One region of the Paraburkholderia sp. RL17-347-BIC-D genome, then DNA from elsewhere that is predicted to be linked to it. Evidence: riboswitches for the same ligand, from Rfam matches in the RefSeq annotation. Region 1 holds a riboswitch; each other region holds the start of a gene.
What was found. Region 1 has a riboswitch for cobalamin ahead of cobW (cobalamin biosynthesis protein CobW). Riboswitches for the same ligand answer to the same signal wherever they lie in the genome.

Region 1 (7,804 bases):
GCGGCGGCCGGCGGCGCATTTCCTTCCGCAGATGAAGCACGGCTATCGGAAGAAGCCTCCCGCTCGGCGTCACGCTTACGCGCATCGCCTTCGGCCTGCGACTCGCGAACATGGCGCCGATGAACCAACACCGCCTCGGCCACCCGATCGACATGCTCGGCCGTCACCGCGGCCGCCTGTTCGAGCGCCGCCAACGCGCGCGCCGCGCGCAGCATCACGAGATCGGCGCGCAGGCCATCCACGGCGGCGCCGATGCACAGCTCGCTGACATGCGCATGCACGGCGTCGTCGAACGCGAGTTGCGGCAGCGCTTCGCGCGCCGCTCGAATCTGCTCGATATAAGCCGCCTGCTGCTGCGCATAGTCCGCACGAAAGCCCTGTGGATCCAGATCGAACGCCAGCCGTGCCTTCACGATCGCCTGACGCACGCGCGGCTCGAAGCAGTTCTGCAACTCGACCATCAAGCCGAAACGGTCGATCAATTGCGGCCGCAGTTCGCCCTCTTCAGGATTCATCGTGCCGATCAGCACGAAGCTGGCGTCATGGCTATGCGACACGCCATCGCGCTCGACGGTATTCACGCCGCTCGCAGCCGCGTCGAGCAAGGCATCGACGAGTGCGTCGGGCAGTAGATTGATTTCGTCCACATACAGCACGCCGTGGTGCGCTTTCGCGAGCAGACCGGGCGAGAACCGCACCGAGCCGTCGCGCAACACGGTTTCGATATCGAGTGTGCCAATCAAACGATCTTCGCTGGCGCCAAGCGGCAGATTTACCAGTTGCCCTTGCGGCAACAACTCAGCCAGAGCGCGCGCGGAGGTCGATTTCGCCGTGCCGCGCGGCCCCGTGACCAGCACGCCGCTTAAGCCCGGATCGATGGCGGCCAGCAGCAGCGCCTGCTGCAACGGCGCCTGCCCGATCAGCGCGGCAAAGGGAAAAGCCGGCCGCGCGGCGCCCGCACTCATCGCTGGATTCATGTTTGCATTCCTTCGATCTGCTGCTCGCTCGCGAGCAGATGCTGTTCGACTTGCGCGCGATAGTCGCCGGGCGCCTGCCACAAACCGCGCTGCATGGCTTCGAGCAGACGCTCGCAAATCGAATGCAACGCGTGCGGGTTATGCCGCTGCAAGAACTCACGGGTGTCCGCATCGTTCAGATAGGCATCGGTCACGAGCGCATATTGATGACCGGCGATCACGCGCGCGGTCGCATCGTAGCCATACAGATAATCGACGGTCGCGGCGATTTCAGCCGCGCCCTTGTAGCCGTGACGCTTCACGCCATCCAGCCATTTCGGATTGACCACGCGCGAGCGGATCACGCGCGCGATCTCCTCATGCAGCGTACGCACGCGCGGCGCGGCCGGATTGCTGTGGTCGGCGTGATACACGCTCGGCTGATCGCCAGCCAGATGCCGCACCGCCGCAACCATGCCGCCCTGAAACTGGTAGTAGTCGTTCGAATCGAGCAGGTCGTGCTCGCGGTTGTCCTGGTTCTGCAGCACCACGTCCATCGCGGCGAGGCGCGTGCCGAACGCGTGGCGAGCTTCTTCGCCCGAGTTCTTTTGCGTGTACGCGTAACCGCCCCACGCCTGATACGCGTTCGCGAGATCGGCGTCGGTCTGCCATTGCTGCGAATCGATCATGTCCTGCAGACCCGCGCCATATGCGCCGGGCCGCGCGCTGAACACGCGCCAGCCGGCGCGCTTGCGCGCTTCGGCGGCATCCATGCCGCGCGCGATCAACGCATCGCGTTCGCGCAGCACGCGTGCGCGAATCGGATTCACGTCCTCGGGTTCGTCGAGTTCGGCGACGGCCTGCACGGCGGCGTCGAACAGATGCATGACGTTGGCGAAGGCGTCGCGGAAGAAACCGGACACCCGCAGGGTGACGTCGATACGCGGTCGGTCGAACGCCTCGATCGGCATGATTTCGAAATCGGTCACGCGATGGCTGCCCGGCGCCCACTTCGGCCGCACGCCGAGCAACGCGAGCGCCTGGGCGATATCGTCGCCGCCCGTGCGCATGGTCGCGGTACCCCAGACGGAAAGCCCAATGGCGCGCGGATAGTCGCCTTTCTCCTGCAAGTGCCGTTCGATCAACTGCTGGGCCGATTTCAAGCCGAGCGACCAGGCGGCTTGCGTGGGAACTGCGCGCGTGTCGACCGAATAGAAATTGCGGCCGGTGGGCAGCACGTCGGGCCGGCCACGCGATGGCGAACCGCTCGGCCCCGGCGGCACGAAACGCCCTTCGAGGCCACGCTTCAATTGAAGTATTTCCTGCGGACCACAAGCGTCGAGCCGTGGCAACACGTCGTTACGCAGACGCTCGATCACCTGCTCCGCTTGCGGCAAGCCGGCCGCATAAAACGGCGCTACCGATGCGTCCGTTCGATCGCCACACACATCACGTAGCAACTCGGCCGCCAGCAACTCCAACCGTTCCCGCGTATCGCCACAGTGCCGCCACGGCGCATCGCTCACGCGCTGCAGCACATCGGGACGCGGCCCATCCCACGCCGCCGACCAGTCCACCGACAGCGGATCGAACAGATGATCCATCCGCAGATCACGCGCCAGCGCGTCGATCAAACCGGCCTTGCCGCCTTGGCCGTCGCCGACCGGAAAACGCCCCAACGCCAGCAACGTATCGCGCCGCTGCACGCCATCAGGCGATTGCCCGAACGTATGCAAGCCATCGCGAATCTGCGCCTCCTTCAACTCGCACAACCACGCATCGACGCGCGTGAGCAGCGCGTCTTCATCGTCCTGCCCGTTCGGCGCCGCGAGACTCAGCTCCTCATGCAGCTTATGTTCGACGATGGTCGCCAGAATCGTGCGTCGCAACAGCTTCGAGCGGCGCGGATCGACCATCAGCGCTTCATAATATTCGTCGACCTGGCGCTCGAGATCCTGCAAGGGTCCGTAACTTTCGGCGCGCGTGAGCGGCGGCATCAGGTGATCGATGATGACGGCCTGCGCGCGGCGTTTCGCCTGGCTGCCCTCGCCGGGATCGTTGACGATGAACGGATACAGATGCGGCATCGGCCCGAGAATCAGATCGGGCCAGCAGGCATCGCTCAACGCGACGCTCTTGCCGGGCAGCCATTCCAGATTGCCGTGCTTGCCGACATGCACGATCGCGTCGATGCCGAACTGGTGACGCAACCAGAAATAGAACGCCAGATACGCATGCGGCGGCACGAGTTCGGCGTCGTGATAGCTCGCGTAGTCGCCCTGTTCGCGCGAACGCGACGGTTGAATGCCGACGAACACCTGTCCGCAGCGCCAGCCCGCGATCATGAAGCGGCCGCGTCGCAGCTTCGGGTCCTGTTCGGGCGTACCCCAACGTGCGTTGAGAGCCTGGCGCGCCTCGGCGGGCAACGCATTGAAATGCGCGAGATAGTCGTCGAGAGCCAGGCTTTGCAGCGCGGGACGCAGATCGCGCACGACCGGATCGTTGGTCACGCCTTCGGTGAGCTTCTTCAACAACGCGTCGCCGTTCGCGGGCAAGTCGGCGAGACGATAGCCCTCGGCGCGCAGCATCGACAGAATGCCGACCACCGAGGCGGGCGTATCGAGGCCCACGCCATTGCCGATGCGCCCTTCGCTCATCGGATAGTTGGCGAGGATCAGCGCGAGTTTCTTGTCCACGTTATCGAGTGAACGCAGACGGCACCAGCGCCGGCTCAGTTCAGCGAGAAAGCCGACTCGTTCGGCGTCAGGCTGATAACGCACCACGTCGACCTGAGTGTGAGGACAACGGTACGCGAGCCCCTTGAAACTGATCGCGCGCGTGATGATGCGGCCATCCACTTCCGGCAGCGCGATATGCATGGCGATATCGCGCGAATTGAGGCCTTGATTGTCCTTGACCCAATCCTCGCGATTGCCGCCGCTCAGGATCACCTGGAACACCGGCGCATCGCCGGCGAGCGCGAGTGGCTCGGGGTCGTCGATCGCCGACGCGGCGAAGGCGGTCGTATTCAGCACCAGTGCGACATCGTGCTGCGCGCACAGCGACTGCACGACGTCTCGGCTCATCGCATCTTTCAGCGAAGTAATCGCGATCGGCAGCGGATTCAGGCCTTGCGATTCGAGCGCGTCGATCAGCGCATCGAACACGGTCGTATTGGCGGCCTGCAGATGCGCCTTGTAGAACAGGATCGCCGCGACCGGCGCGTCCTGCCGCCAGCGCGCCTGCCAATCGGCAACCGTCGGCGTGTCACGCTCGGGATGGTAGAGCGTCGCGGCAGGCAACGCGCGCGGTGGCGCCGGTTCGCGTCCCCACCCGCAGACACGGTGCGCGATACAGCGCAGGAACGCCTCGGCATTTTGTGGGCCGCCTTCACGCAGATAGCGCCAGAGCTGATGGCACAGATCGGCGCTCGCGGTGCTGCGCGCGAGCAGGTTCGGATCTTCCTGCAGATCGCCGGAAAACATCGCGAGCGTCTGCTGCTTGCGCTCGGCGAGCGCCACCACCTGCTCGATGCCGTAAGGCCAATACGCCTCGCCGCCGAGGTGATCGACCACCACCACGCGTGCATGCTGCAAGACGTCTTCGACATAGAAATCGACCGACGCCGGTTGCCGCAAATACGTGACGTTCGCGAGCCGCACGCTCGGGAAGCCCTCACCCAGGCGCGGAAAAACGCTCGCCAGCAGCGACAGCGTGGTATCGGCGGAACTGAGCACCACGATATCCGCGGGCTGCTGATCGATACGGATCACGCCTTGCGTATCGTCGACAAAACCGCCAGGCGTGGTACGCAGCAGATGCATGAGCGCTTACGCCTGTTGCGTTTCGACGCTCGACGGCACGCCGAGCGCCGCGTCGAACGCGCGCTGCAACGCGGCCTGATCGAGATCCTCGCCGATCAGCACGAAGCGGCTCCGGCCGCTTTCGCCGGCCTGCCAGCGTCGATCGAAATAGCTGTCGAAGCGCCGGCCCACGCCCTGGATCACCAGACGCATCACCGCGCCCGGCAGCGCCGCGAAACCTTTGACGCGGTAAATCGTGTTCGTTTCGACCAGACGCTGCAACGCAGCGATCACCGCTTCGCGCGACGACACATTCGCCTGCACGACCACCGAGTCGAATTCGTCATGATGGTGGTCGGCGTCGTCGGCGGAACCGTGGTGATCGTGGCGCAAGTGGATCGTGTCTTCCGAGGCCGCTTCGAGGCCCAGCAACGTGTGCAGATCGAGTTGCCCCATGTGCGCGCGCACGATCTTCACTTGCGGCGGAATCTCCTCGCGGAGCAACACTTCAACCGCGCTTTGCTGCGCGTCGTCGAGCAAATCCGTCTTGTTCAGAATCACCAGATCGGCCGCGGACAACTGATCTTCAAACAGTTCGTGCAACGGCGACTCGTGATCGAGATTCGGATCGGCCTTGCGTTGCGCATCCACGGCGACGGGGTTGTCGGCAAACTGACCGCTCGCGGCGGCCGGGCCGTCCACCACGGTGACCACGGCATCGACGGTGAAACTGTTCTTGATCTGCGGCCAGTTGAAGGCCTGCACCAGCGGCTTCGGCAACGCGAGACCCGACGTCTCGATCAGCACGTGATCGATCTGATCGCGGCGTTCCACGAGCTTTTCCATCACCGGAAAAAACTCTTCCTGCACGGTGCAGCACAAGCAGCCGTTCGCGAGTTCATACAGTTGGCCTTCGGTTTCGACACCGTTTTCATCGCAACCTATGCCGCAACCCTTGAGGATTTCCCCGTCGATGCCGAGTTCGCCGAACTCGTTGACGATCACCGCGATGCGCTTGCCGCCCGCATGCTGAAGAATATGCCGCAGCAGCGTGGTCTTGCCGCTGCCGAGAAAGCCCGTGACGATGGTGACGGGGATCTTGCGCATTTGAGTTTGCATCGTGAGGTCCATCCGTAGGAGTTGCACGCGCACGCCGCTGTGTCTGTATGGCCATCTGCCTACGCCGGGCAAAACGAGGCACAGGCCCGGCCAGCCACGACGATAACAAAACACGGGGACGAACGACGGCGTTGCCGCGACAACAGAAAAACAGAAAGCGGGAATGAGGTCATGAACGCAGCGCCGCATCCCCGCGGCGTTCGTCCTTCGTATTCTGGCCGGTATCCGGGCTGGCGAAAGCGCCGCTTCCCCTTCCCGGGCGAGTGATTTCTCGCCCAGTGGTGATATGCCGACGCGGCCTTGCGCGTGGACATCGAAGCCGGCTCCGCGGCGCTAATGAACTGAACTTAGCACCACATTTCGCTTACCGTTGCGGGGGCAGCACAGGTTGACCCGATCCATGGCAGGTGGGTACCCTGTTTCCCGTTTAACTGCATGCGCACGAGCGCGCATACGAGCACCAAAGTGCGTGCGAGTGTAGGCCCGCGGCCCGGTGCCGTCAAGGAACCGCAAGCCGCAAGCGCTTATCGGGCGGGGCGCCATGTGCTATCGTATGCGCGCGTTTGGTGCCCGCACATGCATTCGCGTGTGCAGTTAAACGGGAAACAGGCGGCGCTCCATGCGCTCAACCTGTGCTGTCCCCGCAACGGTAAGCGACCTGCGGCGCAATCTTGAGTTGTCTTACGCCGCGCATGCGTTTTTTCGATGCCACTGTCCAGCACATTCCAGCGAATGCGGACGGGAAGGCAAAGCGCATGAGGCCGCCAGCCCGGATACCGGCCAGACGCGGAGGCGGCGAACCTCAGGGCAACATCGCGCCGCCGGCCGCCGGAATCCGCGAGGGACGGATGTGAAGGCGCTGAAGCACGACATAGTGTGTCCACGTATGCGGATTCCGGCTGGAATCGCTACGCGCCACACATTGCGCCGTGCCTGAATCCGTCGTACCGCATGACCCCAAAGTCCGCCGCCTGGCGACCGTCCGCGCTTTACCCCTTTCCGCTTGTCACGACATGGCGCTCGCCATGCACGCCGCGATGACCCGCGCCTGGCTGATCGGCGCCGGCCCCGGCGACGTCGAGCTCATGACCATCAAGGCGACCCGTGCATTGGCGCAGGCCGACGTGGTGCTGGTCGACGATCTGGTGAATCCCGAGGTGCTGCAGTTCGCGCGTGCCGACGCGCTCGTCGTCTACGTCGGCAAACGCGGCGGCCATCCATCCACGCCGCAGGACGGCATCGTCGCGCAGTTGCTCGAACATGTGCGGGCCGGGCGCAGCGTCGCGCGTTTGAAAGGCGGCGATCCGTTCGTATTCGGCCGTGGCGGCGAAGAACAGCAGGCACTGCACGCGGCGGGCATCGAGGTGGAAGTCATCAACGGCATTACTGCGGGAATCGCGGCGCCCGCGGCGATCGGCATTCCCGTCACGCATCGCGATCACGCGCAGGGCGTGGTGTTCGTCACCGGACACGGCGCGGGCAGCGGCGAGCCGGACTGGGCCGCGCTCGCGGCCACCCGCATGACGCTCGTGATCTACATGGGCATGCGGCGGCTCAACGATATCGTCGGCGCGTTGCTCGCGGCCGGCATGAGCGCCGACACGCCGTGCGCGGCGATCGAATCGGCCACGCGTCCCGGGCAACGCCATGCGCTCGCGCGGCTCGGCGAATTCGCCGATATCGTCGCGCGCGCCGGGCTCGGCTCGCCGGCGATCGTGGTGATCGGCGGTGTGGCGTCGCTAGCCTTGGAGCGCGCGGCGGCGCAGGCCGACGCTGCAACGCCGCCCGCAGACGGAACGGATACGCAATGAAAACGCTGAGCGTCGGCATCGGTTGCCGTTTGCACAGCCCGGCTGCGCAGATCGAAGCCGCGGTGCGCGCCGCGCTCGGCGCGCATTCGTTCGACGAAATCCGCAGCGTGGCCTC
Region 2 (7,804 bases), on a different contig from region 1:
GAGCAACGCGATGATCTGATCGAGGTCGAGCTCGGCGGTGTTGACGACCTGCTGCGCCGCGTGACCTTCGAGCACCGCGGCCGGCACGAGCGAACCCGCGTACAGGATCACCGGACAGCTGCGCACGAGGCGCTGCCCTTTTACCGTGATCAGTTCCGGGTCGCCGGGACCCGCACCGATAAAAAACACCGTCATTCACTACTCCATGATTCGTTGAGGCCGCATGGCATGCATGCACGATTCAGGCTGCGGCTTGCAGCGCGTCGAGCAGACCTGAAACGCTTTCGAATTCCCGCTCCGCCGCCGGTAACTCGGGACGGCGCAGCATCACGACTGGCAAACCGCGTTCACGCGCGACTTCGAGTTTCGCCTCGGTTGCGTTGCCGCCGCTGTTTTTACTGACGACCACGTCGAATGCTTGCAGCGCGAACAACGCGCGCTCGCCTTCGGGCGTGAACGGACCGCGCGCCGCGAGTATCCGCGCACGCGGCGTGTCTGCGTGTGCTTCGAGACAACGCACGATCCAGAACTGATGCGGGGGAATCTCGTCGAGATGCGCGAGCGGCTCGCGGCCGAGCGTGAAGAGCGGCTTTCTGAACGGCGCGAGCGCATCCGTGAGCTCGTTCCAGTTGCCGACCATGCGCCAGTCGTCGCCGGCTTGCGGCTGCCAGGCCGGGCGGCGTAGCGCCCAATATGGCACGCGCATGGCGCGGCTCGCCTGCGCCGCATTTGCGCTAATTTGCGCGGCATAGGGATGTGTCGCGTCGATCACGAGACCAATGCCTTCGCTTTCGATGTAGCGTGCCATGCCTTCGCTGCCGCCGAAGCCGCCCACGCGCACCGTGCACGCCAGATCGTCCGGCACCTTGCCGAGGCCGGCGAGACTATACACGTGCTCAGCGCCGAGTTGCCGCGCGATCCGCAGCGCGTCGCCGGTACCGCCGAGTAGCAGAATCCGCTTCATTGCGCGGCTCCGATCAGCTTGCCCTGGCGATCGATCGCGAACATTTCGACGTTGACCTGCGGCGGCACGATCTCGCGCGCCACCGCCAGCGCATGCCGGCAGACGATATCGCCGAGCGGCACCTGCTGCGCGCGCGCCAGCGCAACCGCCTGCTGACTTGTGTTGGCCGCACGGATCGCAGCCTGAAGCGCGTCGTCGGCACCCTGTTCGGCGGCCCATTGCGCGAGCCGTTCGAGGTCGATGCTCGAATTGCGGCTATGCAGGTCGAGATGCCCCGCCGCCAGCTTGCTGAGCTTGCCGAAGCCGCCGCACACGCTCAGGCGCTCGACGGGCGCGCGCTTCATATGCTTGAGCACCGCGCCGACGAAGTCGCCCATTTCGATCAATGCGATATCCGGCAGGCCGTAATGCGCGCGCATTGCGTCCTCGCTCGCGTTGCCGGTGCAGGCGGCGAGATGCGTGTAGCCGTTCGCGCGCGCGACGTCGATGCCCTGATGGATCGACGCGATATACGCCGAGCACGAGAAGGGCCGCACGATACCGGTGGTGCCGAGGATCGACAACCCGCCGAGAATGCCGAGGCGCGGGTTCATCGTTTTCAGCGCGAGCGCTTCGCCGCCTTCCACGCCGATCGTCACTTCGAAGCCGCCGCCATACGCATGCTCCGCTGCGAGTTCGGCGAGATGCTCGGTCATCATTCTGCGCGGCACCGGGTTGATGGCGGGTTCGCCGACCGGCAGCGTCAATCCCGCGCGCGTCACCGTGCCGACGCCCGGCCCCGCGCGAAATATCACGCCCGGTTCGGCGACGAGGCGCACGCGAGCGAAGACGACCGCGCCGTGCGTGACGTCGGGATCGTCGCCGGCGTCCTTGACGGTGCCGGCTTCGGCGCCGCCGCTGCCGTTGTCGATCAGGCGGCAGAACACCAGCGGCATTGGCACATGCTGGCCCTTCGGCAACACGATCTCGGCGACCTCGCTGACGACACCCGCGAGCAACAGACGCGCCGCCGCCAGCGACGTCGCGGTGGCGCAACTGCCGGTCGTGTAGCCGCTACGCAGCGGCGCGGGGTGTTCGGGCGTTTCTTCGCGCATCAGGGTTTTTGCGGTAAGTCGGTGTTGGTGGTGCTTGTGCCTTTCGTAGCTTTCGCTTCGTTCGTGACACTCGTGGAGCTCACGGCGTTCGTGGCACTCTTGGCGTTCGCGTCGTTCTTGGCGTTCGTGCCGGTCTTAACGTTGGTAGCGTTCGTGAAACTCTCGGCAGTCGCGGCGTCAATCGCGTTAGCGGTTCCAGCGGCGTTCACGTCCCCGCCCCCGACCGGCTTCGTCGCCTCCAACAGCGTAATCGGCAACGCCTGCCGCCACGTATCGAAACCGCCGAGCGGTTGCGCATCCGCCAACGCGATCCGCGTCAACGTCCCGCCATGCCGCTCGCGCCATGCCGCCAACGCCGCCTCGCCTTGCAACGTGACCGCATTGGCGACCAACCGGCCGCCTTCGCGCAGACTGGCCCAGCAAGCCTCCAGCACGCCCGGCGCCGTCACGCCGCCGCCGATGAACACGGCGTCCGGCACCGGCAACCCCTGCAGCGCTTCAGGTGCGCGGCCCGCCACGAGTTGCAGGCCCGGCACACCCAGCGCATCGCGATTGTGTTCGATAAAGCGTTGCCGCTCCGCGTGTCCTTCAATCGCGATCGCGCGGCAGGTGGCATGCGCGCGCATCCATTCGATGCCGATCGAGCCGCTGCCCGCGCCCACGTCCCACAGCAATTCGCCCGGCGTCGGCGCGAGGCGCGCGAGCGTGATCGCGCGCACGTCACGCTTGGTCAACTGGCCGTCGTGGCGAAAGGCGTCGTCGGGCAAACCGCAGGTCAGCGGCAGACGCGGCGCGCCTTCAGTGGCACGGCAGTCGAGCGCGATCAGGTTCAGCGCGGCCACCTCGCCCGCGGACCACTGATCCGCGCGGCCGTCGATGCGCCGTTCCAACTCGCCGCCCAGGTGTTCCAGCACGCTCATGCGTGTCGCCCCGAAACCGCGTGCATTCAGTAGTTCTGCGAGCGCCGCGGGCGTGCGGCCGTCCGCGCTCAGCACGAACACGCGCGCGCCGTCGTGCAGATGCGCGTTCAGCGTGGACAACGGCCGGCCCACCAGCGACACCGTCGCGATGTCCTGCAACGGCCAGCCGAGGCGCGCGGCCGCGAGCGACAACGACGAGGGCGCGGGCAGCACCCGCAACTCCCCCGCCGGCAATTGCCGCGCGAGCGTCGCGCCGACGCCGAACAGCATCGGGTCGCCGCTCGCCAGCACGCACACGGCGCCACCGCGCTCGGCGAGCAGCGGTGCGAGATCGAACGGACGCGGCCACGCGGCACGGCGCGCAGTGAGGCGCGCGGGCAGCATCGCCAGATGGCGTTCGCCGCCGTACACCACTGATGCTTCCAGCAAAGCACGCCGCGCGGGCCTTCCCAAACCGGCGAAGCCGTCGTCGCCTATGCCCACCACCGTCAGCCACGCCGGCATGCATCCATCCTCGTTCTGTGTCTTCAAATAATGCGCTGTGCCACGCCGATCAAAGCGTCCAGCCTCGTTGTGCTGTTCGAAAAAAGGCATAATACAGCCGCCGGTGCCCTTCGGGGCCGAAGAGGGAACACAGTGCCGCTGTGGCTGCCCCCGCAACTGTATGCAGCGAGTCCGCCTGCGCTCCACGCCACTGGTTCGACCGGGAAGGCCGCGGCGGACCACGACCTGCCAGCCAGGAGACCTGCCGGCGAGACTGTTCGTGCCAGCCAACATCGGGCGGGGTGTACCGATGCCGTAGCAATGCCCGCCTCGCGGCTTGCTCGGGCCGTCGCGCGACGCTAAACCCGGTGTCCGTCTTGAATCAAGCTTCGCCTTTCACCGTTTTATCCGACGCGGCTCTCACGCTGCGGCCCTCGGCGTGTCCGGGGCTGCTGCGCATCGTCGCCGCGCGCGACGGCGGGATTTGCCGGATCAAGTTGCCCGGCGGTGAATTGAGCGCGGCGCAGGCTCGGGCGGTCGCGCAGGCCAGCGCACGGTACGCGGCCGGGGTGATCGAGCTGACCAATCGGGCGAATGTGCAGGTGCGTGGGGTGAAGCGCGGTGACGAGGCGGCGTTGATTGCGGCTTTGGTCGATGCGGGTCTCGGGCCGATGCCGGCGACCGGCGCGGGGAACGCTGCGGACGCACTCGCCGCAGCCGCAGCCGACGACGTGCGCAACGTAATGATCAGCCCCGCTGCCGGACGCGATCCGTTCGCCCTGTTCGACACGCGCCCGCTAAGCGCCGAGTTGCTCACGATGCTGCAAAGCGAAGCGCGTTTCGCGGCGCTATCGCCGAAATTCGCGCTGCTGCTGGACGGCGGCGAGCGGCTCGCGAGAGTGGATCATCCGCACGATGTGTGGCTGGCGGCATCGCAAGAGGCGGATGGCGTGCGGTTCGTGTTCGGGTTGGCGGGTTGTCCGCCTGTTAGCGAGTCTGCTGGCTTTTTAGCACACAGCGAGCGCATCGCGCCGGACAAGCCCCGCGCAGACGGCACAGGCGCATTAGCCGCGATACTTCCTTCGCAAGTCACCGCACTAGTCCGCGCGCTGCTCCTCACATTCCTCGACCTCGCTTCCGCCGACGCCACGCGCATGCGCCATCTGCTAGCCGCGCATTCCGTCAATGCTGTACTGCGTCACGCTCAGCGATATCTCGACTTCCCACTGACGCAAAACGCGAAGCTGGCCAAGTGGCATCGCGTTGCACCGGCCGACGCCAGCCTCCGCCTCGGCGCCCACGCTCAACGCGTGGCCGAAACCTGGCACGTCGGCGGCCAGCCGTCGCTCGGACGCCTCGACGCCGACACCCTTAACGGCCTCGCGACACTTTCGCAACAGCACGGCAACGGCACGCTTCGCCTAACACCCTGGCAAAGCGTGCTGCTACCCGACATCGCCACGCACGCCGTCCCGACAGTGCTGTCCGGTCTGAACACGCTCGGTCTCGCCTGCGATTCCGCGCAAGCCATCACGCGCCTGATCGCGTGCGCCGGATCGAGCGGCTGCGTGAAGGGCCTCGCCGACACCAAGTCCGACGCGCTGCGCCTCGCGGCCCGCCTGCCTGCGGACGTCGACGTGCATCTGAGCGGCTGCTCGCGCTCGTGCGCCGCCGCGCATTGCGCACCGTACACGCTGCTCGGAGCCGCGCCCGGCCTCTATGACCTTTATCGACGCGACGGCCAGCCCGGTTTCGGCCAGTGCGTCGCGCGCCAACTGACGATCGGCCAGGCCGCCGACATGCTCGAACGCCTCGCCCGGAGTGACACCGATGCTTGATTACATTCGCGACGGTCAGGAGATCTATCGCCAATCCTTCGCGACGATTCGCGCGGAGGCCGACTTGTCGCGCATTCCCGCCGACCTCGAGAAACTCGCGGTGCGCGTGATCCACGCGTGCGGCATGGTCGACGTGATCGACGATCTGCAATCGTCCGCAGGCGCGGGCGCAGCGGGCCGCGCGGCGCTCGCGCAAGGCGCGCCGATCCTGTGCGATGCCGGCATGGTCGCGCAAGGCATCACGCGTGCGCGGCTGCCGGCGCACAACGAAGTCATCTGTACGCTCGCGCATCCGGACGTGCCGTCGCTCGCACGCGAACTCGGCAATACACGCTCGGCGGCGGCGCTCGAATTGTGGCGGCCACATCTGGCGGGCAGCGTCGTGGTGATCGGCAATGCGCCGACCGCCCTCTTTCATCTGCTCGATATGCTCGACGCCGGTGCGCCCAAACCCGCGCTGATTCTCGGCTTTCCAGTGGGTTTTGTCGGCGCGGCCGAATCCAAAGCCATGCTCGCGGACGACAGCCGCGGCGTGCCCTACGTGGTGGTGCATGGCCGGCGCGGCGGCAGCGCGATGGCGGCAGCCGCGGTGAACGCGCTGGCCACGGAGGTCGAATAAATGACGGCGCAAGGACGTTTGTTCGGACTCGGCGTCGGCCCCGGCGACCCGGAACTCATCACACTGAAAGCGCTGCGTTTGCTGAAGGCGTCGCCGGTGGTCGCGTACTTCGTCGCCAAGGGCAAGAAAGGCAACGCGTTCAGCATCATCGAGGCGCATTTGCACGACGCGCAACAGCATCTGCCGCTGGTGTATCCCGTCACGACGGAGGCGCTCGAACCGCCGCTTTCGTATGAAGCGATCATCGCCGACTTCTACGACACCGCCGCGGAAGTCGTCGCCGCTCACCTCGATGCGGGCCGCGACGTCGCGGTGATCTGCGAGGGCGATCCGTTCTTCTACGGCTCGTACATGTATCTGCACGATCGCCTTGCGGCGCGCTACGAAAGCGAAGTGGTGCCCGGCGTCTGCTCGATGCTCGGCGGCGCCGCCGTGCTCGGCGCGCCGCTGGTGTATCGCAATCAGAGCCTGTCGGTACTCTCGGGCGTGTTGCCGGAAGACGAACTGCGCCGGCGTCTCGCCGACGCCGACGCCGCCGTCGTGATGAAACTCGGCCGCAACTTCGACAAGGTGCGGCGCGTGCTCGGCGAACTCGGTCTCGCGGACCGCGCGCTCTACGTCGAACGCGCGACGATGGGCAATCAACGCATCGTGCCGCTCGCCGAAGTGGATCCGATGGCGTCGCCGTATTTCTCGCTGCTCGTGGTGCCGGGGGAAAAATGGCAAGGATGAGCGCGCCCGCGATCGTGATTCTCGGCACGGGCGCGTTGGCGACGGCGCGGCGCATTCAGGCGTTGTATGCCGGCAGCCAGGTGCATGCGTTGCAAGGACGCGTCGAAGCGGACGTGTCGTATAACGAACTCGGCGCGCATCTGCGGGAACTGTATGCGCGCGGCACGCCGATCGTCGCGTTGTGCGCGACAGGGATCGTGATTCGTTGCCTCGCGCCATCGTTGTCGAACAAGGGCGTCGAGCCGCCGGTGCTGGCCGTTGCCGAAGACGGCAGCGCGGTCGTGCCGCTGCTCGGCGGCCTCGCCGGCGTCAACCTGATGGCGCGCGAAATTGCCGCGATGCTGGCCGTGCCGGCCGCCATCACGACGAGTGGCGAATTGCGTTTCGGCACCTGCCTGCTCAATCCGCCCGACGGCTATACGCTCGCCGACATCGGCCAAGGCAAGCGCTTCGTGTCGGACCTGCTGGCCGGCGAAAGCACGCGCATCGAAGGCGAAGCGCCGTGGCTCGACGACGCGCAACTACCCCGCTCCGCCTCGGCGCGTCTTGCGATTCGCGTGACGCCGCGAGCATGGGACGGACGCGAGGATGAACTGGTGATTCATCCACGCAGCGTGGTCGCGGCGGTGACGGGCGTGGATGGCGGCATCGTGGCGCGCGTGCGCGAGGCACTGGACTCGCATGGTCTCGCGCCGCTGTCGCTCGCGGCCTTGCTGGCACCGTCTGATCGCATGGCGGACCCGGCACTTGCCGAAGCCGCGGCGAACCTGGACGTGCCGTTGCGTTTCGCGCTGGCACGCCCCGAAGATGGCGAGCCGCCTGCCAACCTGCTGCACGCCGCGCTGCGCATTCCCTACGAGACGTTGCACAACGATGCAGTTGCAGGCGTCGCGCTGGCGTTGGCGCCGCTCGCCATCGATGCGGACACGATCGGCCGCAAGCGTGGCCGCCTGAGCGTGATCGGTCTCGGGCCCGGCAGCGCCGATCTGATGGTGCCGGCCGCTCGCACGGCGCTCAACGTTGCCACCGATATTCTCGGCTACGACACCTACGTAAAGATGGCCGGCCCGTTGCGCGCCGACCAGCGCGTTCACGGCACGGACAATCGCGAGGAAATGCAACGCGCGCGGCATGCGTTCGAACTGGCGAGCGAG
Region 3 (7,804 bases), on a different contig from region 1:
TGAAGTGCGCCACGCCGAATTTTTCAACTACGGAAAGGGCAATCCAGGTTGTCCCAAAGGTTCATGCAGTGCCCCGGAAATCACACCCAGCGATATTCTGTCCAGTCAGCGCAGAAAAAAACTCGCACGAGGCGGGCCAAGGCAGCCATGCTTGGAACGCGCAGATACGACGGGGGTTGCTGAGGGAGCTGGATAGTCCTCAGGGACAAGTGACTTTGCAGACAGAAAGGGGGAACCGGATTCGCCCGGAAGGTTCACGCGATATGGTTGCGGGTACTAGCGCTGTCGCGCGGACATTTCTGTGGGTCGCTGCTCAAGGACTTCAATCCAAGTGCGTGCCGGGTGTAACGCGTCCCTTGCTGACGTGATGAAAGAAAGTCCAGTTGAGCCACGGCTAGGCGGCAATGTGGTCAAGTACTCTCCACGACAAACTGCCGGTTCAGCATCCTCTCGCCATCTGGTTGAAAGTATTCATTTGGGCGCAGTGTCGCGCGCGCAAAGTTATCAACAGAAATTGTTCGCAAGCCTGTGGATAACCACCCCACAACCGCCCCAACTCCTTGACGCAGAACCCTTCTTGACCACTGCGCGCAAAGCACGGAGAGCGAAGTGCGAGAGCAAGACGCGGAGCGCAACCACCAAACCTGTTGCGCTCACCAAATCCAAAGCATCAAACCGACTTCACCGCCGACCTTCCCCCCACCCGCATAAACGCACTCCGCTCAACCAGCGCCCCAAACAGCAGCCCGATCGTCGCCCACATAATCGCCTGCATGCCCAGCGCCGCGACGCGGAATTTCCACAGCAGCACCGCCGGGAAAGCCTCCGGCACTTCGTTGATCGTGGGCATCGACAACTGCACCGCGGCGATGATCACGATGAACACCGCCGCCCCCACAATCGAGCCGTTCCACGCGCCAAGCTTCATAGCCGCACGGCGCCGCACCTTGAGCGAAAACACCATCGCGGCCAGCGATATCGCAATCATCAGGAAGAACAAACCCGTCCGCGTCCCAATCGTTTCAGGGTCGCCGACCGAAGGCGGGTTCGCCGGATACTTCAGATTCGGCACGACCGCCAGCGCAATGAACGCGCCAAGCGCAAGCCACGCGGACAACGCGCGCGGGCTCAATGCGCCCACTCGTCCATAGGCGTACGCGAACACCAGCGAGAACAGCCCGCCGAATGCCGCGCCGTAAGTCACCACGCCAGTCAACAGGCCGATACCCCGCTGCGTATCGCGGCTCACAATCTCGGGTTCAGCGGCCTCGCCTTTCGCGGCGTCGGCTTTTTCTTCGAACGAAATCGCCTGATTCACCTGCGGCTCGCCCACCACCCGGGCAAAGCCGAACGTGAGCAGTCCCGCGGCGATGCCTGCAAGCATCCCGCGTACCAACAATTTACCAACCATGGTCGACTCCGTTAGTGGCAGGGAAAGCCGAGCAGATGGCGGCCGTCGTGCACGAACTCATGCACGTACATGCCCGGCACCAGCGAGGTGGCGCCCTGTTCCGCACCCACGAAGTAAAGAGCGAGCAACAACAGCAAACCGCCGAACACGACCCAGGGCAACAACTCGCGCAGCGGAATCGGCGTGGGTTGAGCAACAGGCTGGTTGGCGGGATCGAAAACAGCGTCGTTCATGATGGACATCTCCTGGGGTAACGCGCCCCGATAGTCATTGCAGAGGATTGGTGCGAAGCTCAGGTCTGGCTTTCGGCTTGTGCTGCCGATTACAGTGGCGCGACCGCGCCGGGCTCTCACCGGCTTCCGCGCTTCGCAGTCCCGCTATTCTACGCGCTAAACTTCGGCACCCGGCAACGCAAAACGTACGCTTCATCCCGCTCGCGTTCGGCTTCGGGGCGCCGCTTCACAGGACATGAACAGAATGGACACTCGGCTGTTACTGATCAGCCACGCATCGACCGCCGCCCAGCGCGCAGGCCGTTTTCCTGCCGACGACCCGCTCGACGCCCGTGGCCTCGCCGAAGCCCAAGCGGCGCGCACGCGTCTCGCGACAGTGGACGACGCGGCCGCTTTCGTCAGCCCGGCCGTCTGCGCGCGCGAGACGGCAGCCGCCCTGGGCCTCGCGGCATCGGTCGACGCCGGTCTGGCGGATATGAACTACGGCGCATGGCAGGGGCGGCGGTTGGCCGACCTCGCTGCCGAAGCGCCGCAAGACCTCGCCGCATGGGCGCGCGATCCCGACGCCGCGCCGCACGGCGGCGAGTCGTTCAGTCAACTCGTGAAACGGGTAGGAGAATGGCTCGACGCGCAAAACGGCGCGAAGGATCGTGCACCCAACCATGCGCGCGACGTGATCGCCGTCACCCATGCGCCGGTGCTCCGGGCAGCGATCGTGCATGCGCTAGGGGCATCGCCCGCCGTGTTTCCGCGCATTGAAATCGCGCCGCTTTCGATAATCGAGTTGCGGCGCTCGTCGCGCGGCTGGACATGGTGGCCGGCCTCACGCTAGCCACCTTCGTGCGGCGGTTTACTTACCCGACACCACCAGACGCAGCTTGTTCGAACCGGTCGGCGTCAGCGTGATGTCGGTCCGCTTGCCCTTCGCACCCAGATAAAAGTGCTGACGTCCCGGCGAATTCTGATCGTGCGTGGCGTCCGGCAGACACGATGCGATGTCCGCCGCGACAGCTTGCAGCGCGTCTGCATTCGAACCGGCGTCGTGATGCGGCGTCCAGTTGCATTGATACGCACCGCGGCTCGCCGAACATTGCGCGTCGTCGCCATAAGGTTGCGCGACGCCCTTGCCGTCGTCCGGCGTCAATGAAGCGAGCCCGCCAGGGGTGGCCGCGACGATCCGTTTCAGCGAGGTACACGGGCTAGGCGCATCGTCGGCATATGCGCTGCCGGTCAACAAGACGCCCAGCGATGCAGCGGCAAGCGAGGTGACAAGTAATCGGGTTCTGTTCATGTCGGCGCGGTCCTTGAAGTCACTCACAGGTATTAGCGCGATAGCACGCTTCGTGCCCATGCGCACTCACAGCCCAGTAGCAAACAAAGCCGCCAGTCCTTGCGCCGAAGCAAAAATCCCCTTGGCATCGTGCCCGACACCATCGATCACATACGTCCGGTGCTTCGCCAATCCTTCCGGATGCCGCAACGTCATATAGCGCGCATAAGCCAGCCCGCGCCCGAGCCGGTGTTCCCCTTGCGCCAGCGCCGCGCATGAACGGTCGAGCGCCGGATGCTGCGGATCGCAATCCGCGCCGCCGAGCAGCACGGTGACGTCACGCTGCGCGTAACGCGCTTCGAGCGCTGCGGCAGAAGCCGCGTCGCCCGCATAGCCCGGCAAATCCTCGAGCCCATATTTCCAGCGATTGAACGACGGACACATCGCCCGATCGAACGCCGCGAATTCGCCGGACGCAACCGGCCGCATCGCATCGAAGTACACATATGACGAAGAATTCGCGACCACGTAGCGCAGCGCGATGCCGCGCGCCGCGAGCGGCGCCTCGTCGCGCGCCACCACCGCATAGCGCTGCACGACTTGTGCGCCGCCCGAGTGCCCCGCGATCACCACCTCGGCAAGCGACGCGAACTGCTCGCGCGAAGCAAGCGTATGCAGAATGGCGTCGAGCACATCGAACGAACTGATCGGCGCGGGACCCTCCGCGTTCTCCCCGCCCATCCAGCTCGTCCAGTCCCAATGCAACGTGGACGGCGGCACCTCGTGCGCCTCGACATCCGCCGTCGCGAGAAACTGCGGCACGATCAGCAGCGTATCGGCCGCACTGCCGCCGGCGAGCGCGCAGGAACGCTGCGCGAGTTCGAAATACGTGTCGCCGTTGCGCAGGCGGCCATGAATCAGAATCACGGCGCGTTGGACTTCGCGCGTCGGCGCTAGCCAGTCGCCGTTCGAAAACACGGGCACGGTGCCGCTGCCGGCTTGCGTCGTGACGCTCAGATGCCGGCTTGCGACGACCGTGACCGGATGCTCATTCGGCGCGCGTTCGTCGTCTGTGATGAAAGGCTGGGTCATGCAATAGGCTCGTGGTTGATCAATGGGTGGCGGGCCTCGCCGCCGCGCCGCCCGACATGCGTCCGGCGCGCGTGAAGTACACCATCGCGAGCGACACGAAGCCGGCAAAAATCAGGTAGAAGGCGGGCGTGAGACTGCTGCCGGTCACGCGCGTCAAGCCGGTGATGGTGAGCGGTGCCATGCCGCCGAACAGCGTCACCGCGATGTTGTACGAGAGCGCCACACCCGCCGAACGGCTGCGCACCGGGAACAATGTTGCGAGCATGCCGGGATGCGCACCGGACATTGCGGCGAGGAACACCGTGGCGATCATCTGCGCGATGAACAGATGCCCCGGCGTCGGATTCGTCACGACGAAGTGATACAGCGGATACACGCAGACCATCCACGCGATCACGATCGGATAGAACAACCGGTACGCGTCATAACGATCGGCGAGCTTGCCCGACAGCGGAAACAGAAACAGATTCAACACGCCGGACACGAACGCGCCGAGCAACGCGGTGGAGAGCGGCAAATGCAATTGCCGTTCGACATACACCGACAGATACGAGTGCCACACATAATTGGTCGCCGCCCCGATGATGATCACGCCCATCGCGCAGATCGCCGCATCGCCGTTGTCGCGGAAGAACTGGCGGATCGTGACGCGCGGCGGTTTGTCCTTGTGATCGAGCAGCCGCTCGAACTCCGGCGATTCGGCCACGCGATGCCGGATGTAGAAGCCAAACGGCCCGGCCAACGCGCCGAACAGAAACGGCAGTCGCCAGCCCCACGCCACCAGTTGCTCATGGGTGAGTTGCGTGGTCAGCAGATAGCCGACCCCGGACGACAGCAGCAACGCGAACGCCTGCGCCGACATATTGAAGCTGCCGTAAAACATCTTCTTGTGCGGCGGCGCATACTCGACCAGCATCGCCGATGCCGTCGCGAACTGTCCGCCCACGGAGAGCCCTTGCAACAGGCGCGCGAGCACCACCAGCAGCGGCGCCGCGATGCCAATGCGCGCATAGCCCGGCGTGAGACCCATCAGCAGCGTGCTGGCCGCCATCGAAATGATCAGCAGCGAAAGCGCTTTGCGGCGCCCCGCGCGGTCCGCGTAGATGCCGAGCAGAATGCCGCCGATCGGCCGCACGATGAAACCGACGGCGAACGTGGCGAGCGTCAGCATGATCGACACGAATCCACTGCCGCCGGGAAAGAACACTTGCGCGATGATCTTCGCGAAGTAGCCGTAGATCAGAAAGTCGAACCACTCTAAGCCGTTACCGAGGACGGAGGCGAAGATCGCGCGCCGCACCATCGACGGACTCAGGCCGTTCGACGTGTCGGCTTCGGACGCGGTACCGTCGCGTTGATTGAAGGTCGCTTCGCTCATTGCTCGCATCCCGGAGTGTCGAACATCGCCGCCAGCGCGCACACCGACGTCAGCATGCGCGCGCCGTTGTGCCCCACGCCCGGCACGATATGAAAGCGCTGCTTCAAACCGTCCGGATGACGCGACTGGATATACCGGTAGTACGCCTCGGCGCGCGCGACGCGTTGCGGCCCTTGCGCTTCGGCGGCGCAGGTTCTGTCGAGCGCGCTTTGCTGCGGATCGTCATCCGCGCCGCCGACGAGGTAGTCGATCCGGCGCGCCGCATAGGTCGCTTCGAGTTGCGCGGGTGTTCGGTCGTCGAGATAGGGCGGCCGGTTGTCCATGCCGTATTTCCATTGATTGAAGTCGGGACATTGCGCGGCATCGAACGGCGCGGCAATGCCTTGCGCGTTGGGCCGTTGCGCATCGAAATAGGCATACGTGGACGGACTCGCCACCACGTAACGCACGTCGATGCCCTCGCCGGTCAGCGCGGCGATGTTGCGCGCCGCGACGGCGTAGCGCTGCACGACTTGCCCGCCGCCCGAATGCCCGGCGAACACCACGTGCCGCAGATTGGGAAACAGCTTGCGATCGGCAAGACGCGCGACGATCGCGTCGAGCACCTCGTAGGAACTGATCGGCAGCGGCGCGCGCGCCGCTTCGCCGCCCATCCAGGCGTCGCCGGTCCAGCGCAGCAGATCGGCCGGTTCGTCATGCACGCGCGTGTCTAGCGTGGCGAGGAATTGCGGCGCGATCAACAGCGTGGCGTCGGGGTCCGCGTGCGCGGCATCGCGAGCATTCTGCGCGGTGCGAAAGTACACGTCCGCGTTGCGCAGCTTGCCATGAATCACGATCACCGCGCGCGACACTTGCGGCTGCGCGACGTTCCAATCCTTCGACAGATACAGCGGAAATTCCGCGTGCCCTTGCGGCGTGTCGAGCGTGAAGCGCGTATCCGAGATCGTCGCCACCGGCTTCAGATGCGGCTCGTAAGCATGGACCGCGAGCGCGGGTTGCGCGAGCGTCGCTAGCAGGGCAGCGACGGTTGACGCACACAGCACCCCAATACGTCGTGAAAGATTGAAAGTCATGCAGCTTGCTCCTGATCGCCGTGTACTGTCTTGAACGCGGCGCATCGTCGAATCCGTCGTTGAAAAACAGAGTATTCAGAATCGATGGCGAATGCCGAGCGTCACGCCGGTCTGGTTCGGACCAAACGCGGTGTCGCTCGTCAAACCGACGGGTGTGTACTGGTCGTTAGCGTAGTGCGTGGACGCGGCATACGCGACCGTTGCGTACACATCGGTTCGCTTCGACAGAATATAGTCCGCGCCCAGCACGCCCATCAACGAGTTCGACACGTTGTCCGCCTTGTTGCTCTGGTAGTACGCGGCGACCGTCAGGCGGAAAGCCGGCGCGATCAGATAGCGCACGCCGCCGAACCACAATGCCGACGACACCGACTTGCCCTTGGTCGGGTTAAACAAATAGTGCTCATAGCCGCCCATCAGCGTGACGTCGCCGAGCAGCTCGCGCGCCGAGGCGCTCCAGTTGCGCGACTTGGTCCACATGCCGGTCGAGTTGATCGCGCCGTTGCGGTAGTCGTAGGCCACCGCGGCGGCAAAGCTGCCCATGTCGTAATCGAGCGCGCCGCCGTAGGCCGCGCTGCTCTGAAACGAATCCGCGGAGCCGCCGAAGCTGTAATCCGCCGTCGCCGTCAAACCACCGAAGCGGCCGACATATTTGACCGAGTTGTTCACGCGCGCCTTGAACGAAAAGCCGTCGACGGAACCGGTGGTCGGCATCCACGTGTATTGCTGGCCGAACACCATCGGGTCGTATTTGATGAGCGTGTCGTACATCGCCGTGTACTGCAAGCCCGCCGACAGTGCGCCGTAGGCATTCGAAAGCCCCACTGCGGCCGTGCGGTTGAACAGCACGCCGGCGCTCGCGTTGGTGCCGTCGTTGCCGTTGAAGCCCGCTTCGAGAATGAAGAACGCTTTGTTGCCGCCGCCGAGATCTTCGGCGCCGCGAAAGCCGAAGCGCGAATTACTCAAGCCGCCGGAATTCTCGCGGACCAGCGAGCCGCCGCTGGCGCCGGCATGGTTGAGAAATTCGAGGTTGGTGTCGATCACACCGTATAAGGTGACCGATGCTTGCGCATACGCGCCGGCGCAACTCATGACGGCCAGGGTGGCCACCGCACATTGTTTTTTCATTGACGTCTCCACGTTTTGTTTTATTTCGCGTTCATTTCCTATGCGATGGACGAGATCGTAGGATCGGCCGTGGTAAATGTAAAATACCTGTTTTAAGCACAAACCATATTTATTCGATATGGCAGCGAGCCGACCTTCGAGCGCTGTCCGGGAGACGAAACACCATGGAGCTGCGGCATCTGCGTTACTTTCTGGCGGTCGCCGAAGAAGGCCAATTCA

Region 2: linked by a shared signal. The riboswitch ahead of cobG (precorrin-3B synthase) and the one ahead of cobW (cobalamin biosynthesis protein CobW) in region 1 are both predicted to bind cobalamin.
Region 3: linked by a shared signal. The riboswitch ahead of P0D96_RS25630 (CbtB domain-containing protein) and the one ahead of cobW (cobalamin biosynthesis protein CobW) in region 1 are both predicted to bind cobalamin.

Annotation. Positions count from the first base shown of each region.
Region 1 is NZ_JARESS010000037.1:2,098-9,901, forward strand. It holds gene P0D96_RS34330 (magnesium chelatase ATPase subunit I) at 1-977, opposite strand, end outside; gene cobN (cobaltochelatase subunit CobN) at 974-4,780, opposite strand; gene cobW (cobalamin biosynthesis protein CobW) at 4,787-5,878, opposite strand; cobalamin riboswitch at 6,078-6,358, opposite strand; cobalamin riboswitch at 6,426-6,677, shown strand; gene cobA (uroporphyrinogen-III C-methyltransferase) at 6,916-7,689, shown strand; gene P0D96_RS34350 (cobalamin biosynthesis protein) at 7,686-7,804, shown strand, end outside.
Region 2 is NZ_JARESS010000011.1:92,593-100,396, reverse strand. It holds gene cobM (precorrin-4 C(11)-methyltransferase) at 1-195, opposite strand, end outside; gene P0D96_RS17150 (cobalt-precorrin-6A reductase) at 242-964, opposite strand; gene P0D96_RS17145 (cobalt-precorrin-5B (C(1))-methyltransferase) at 961-2,058, opposite strand; gene cbiE (precorrin-6y C5,15-methyltransferase (decarboxylating) subunit CbiE) at 2,058-3,482, opposite strand; cobalamin riboswitch at 3,567-3,745, shown strand; gene cobG (precorrin-3B synthase) at 3,830-5,299, shown strand; gene P0D96_RS17130 (precorrin-8X methylmutase) at 5,292-5,918, shown strand; gene P0D96_RS17125 (precorrin-2 C(20)-methyltransferase) at 5,919-6,650, shown strand; gene cobJ (precorrin-3B C(17)-methyltransferase) at 6,647-7,804, shown strand, end outside.
Region 3 is NZ_JARESS010000020.1:157,856-165,659, reverse strand. It holds gene P0D96_RS25635 (CbtA family protein) at 671-1,411, opposite strand; gene P0D96_RS25630 (CbtB domain-containing protein) at 1,423-1,644, opposite strand; adenosylcobalamin (AdoCbl) riboswitch at 1,647-1,800, opposite strand; gene P0D96_RS25625 (histidine phosphatase family protein) at 1,889-2,476, shown strand; gene P0D96_RS25620 (hypothetical protein) at 2,495-2,935, opposite strand; gene P0D96_RS25615 (alpha/beta hydrolase) at 3,002-4,006, opposite strand; gene P0D96_RS25610 (MFS transporter) at 4,026-5,384, opposite strand; gene P0D96_RS25605 (alpha/beta hydrolase) at 5,381-6,457, opposite strand; gene P0D96_RS25600 (porin) at 6,533-7,585, opposite strand; gene P0D96_RS25595 (LysR family transcriptional regulator) at 7,750-7,804, shown strand, end outside.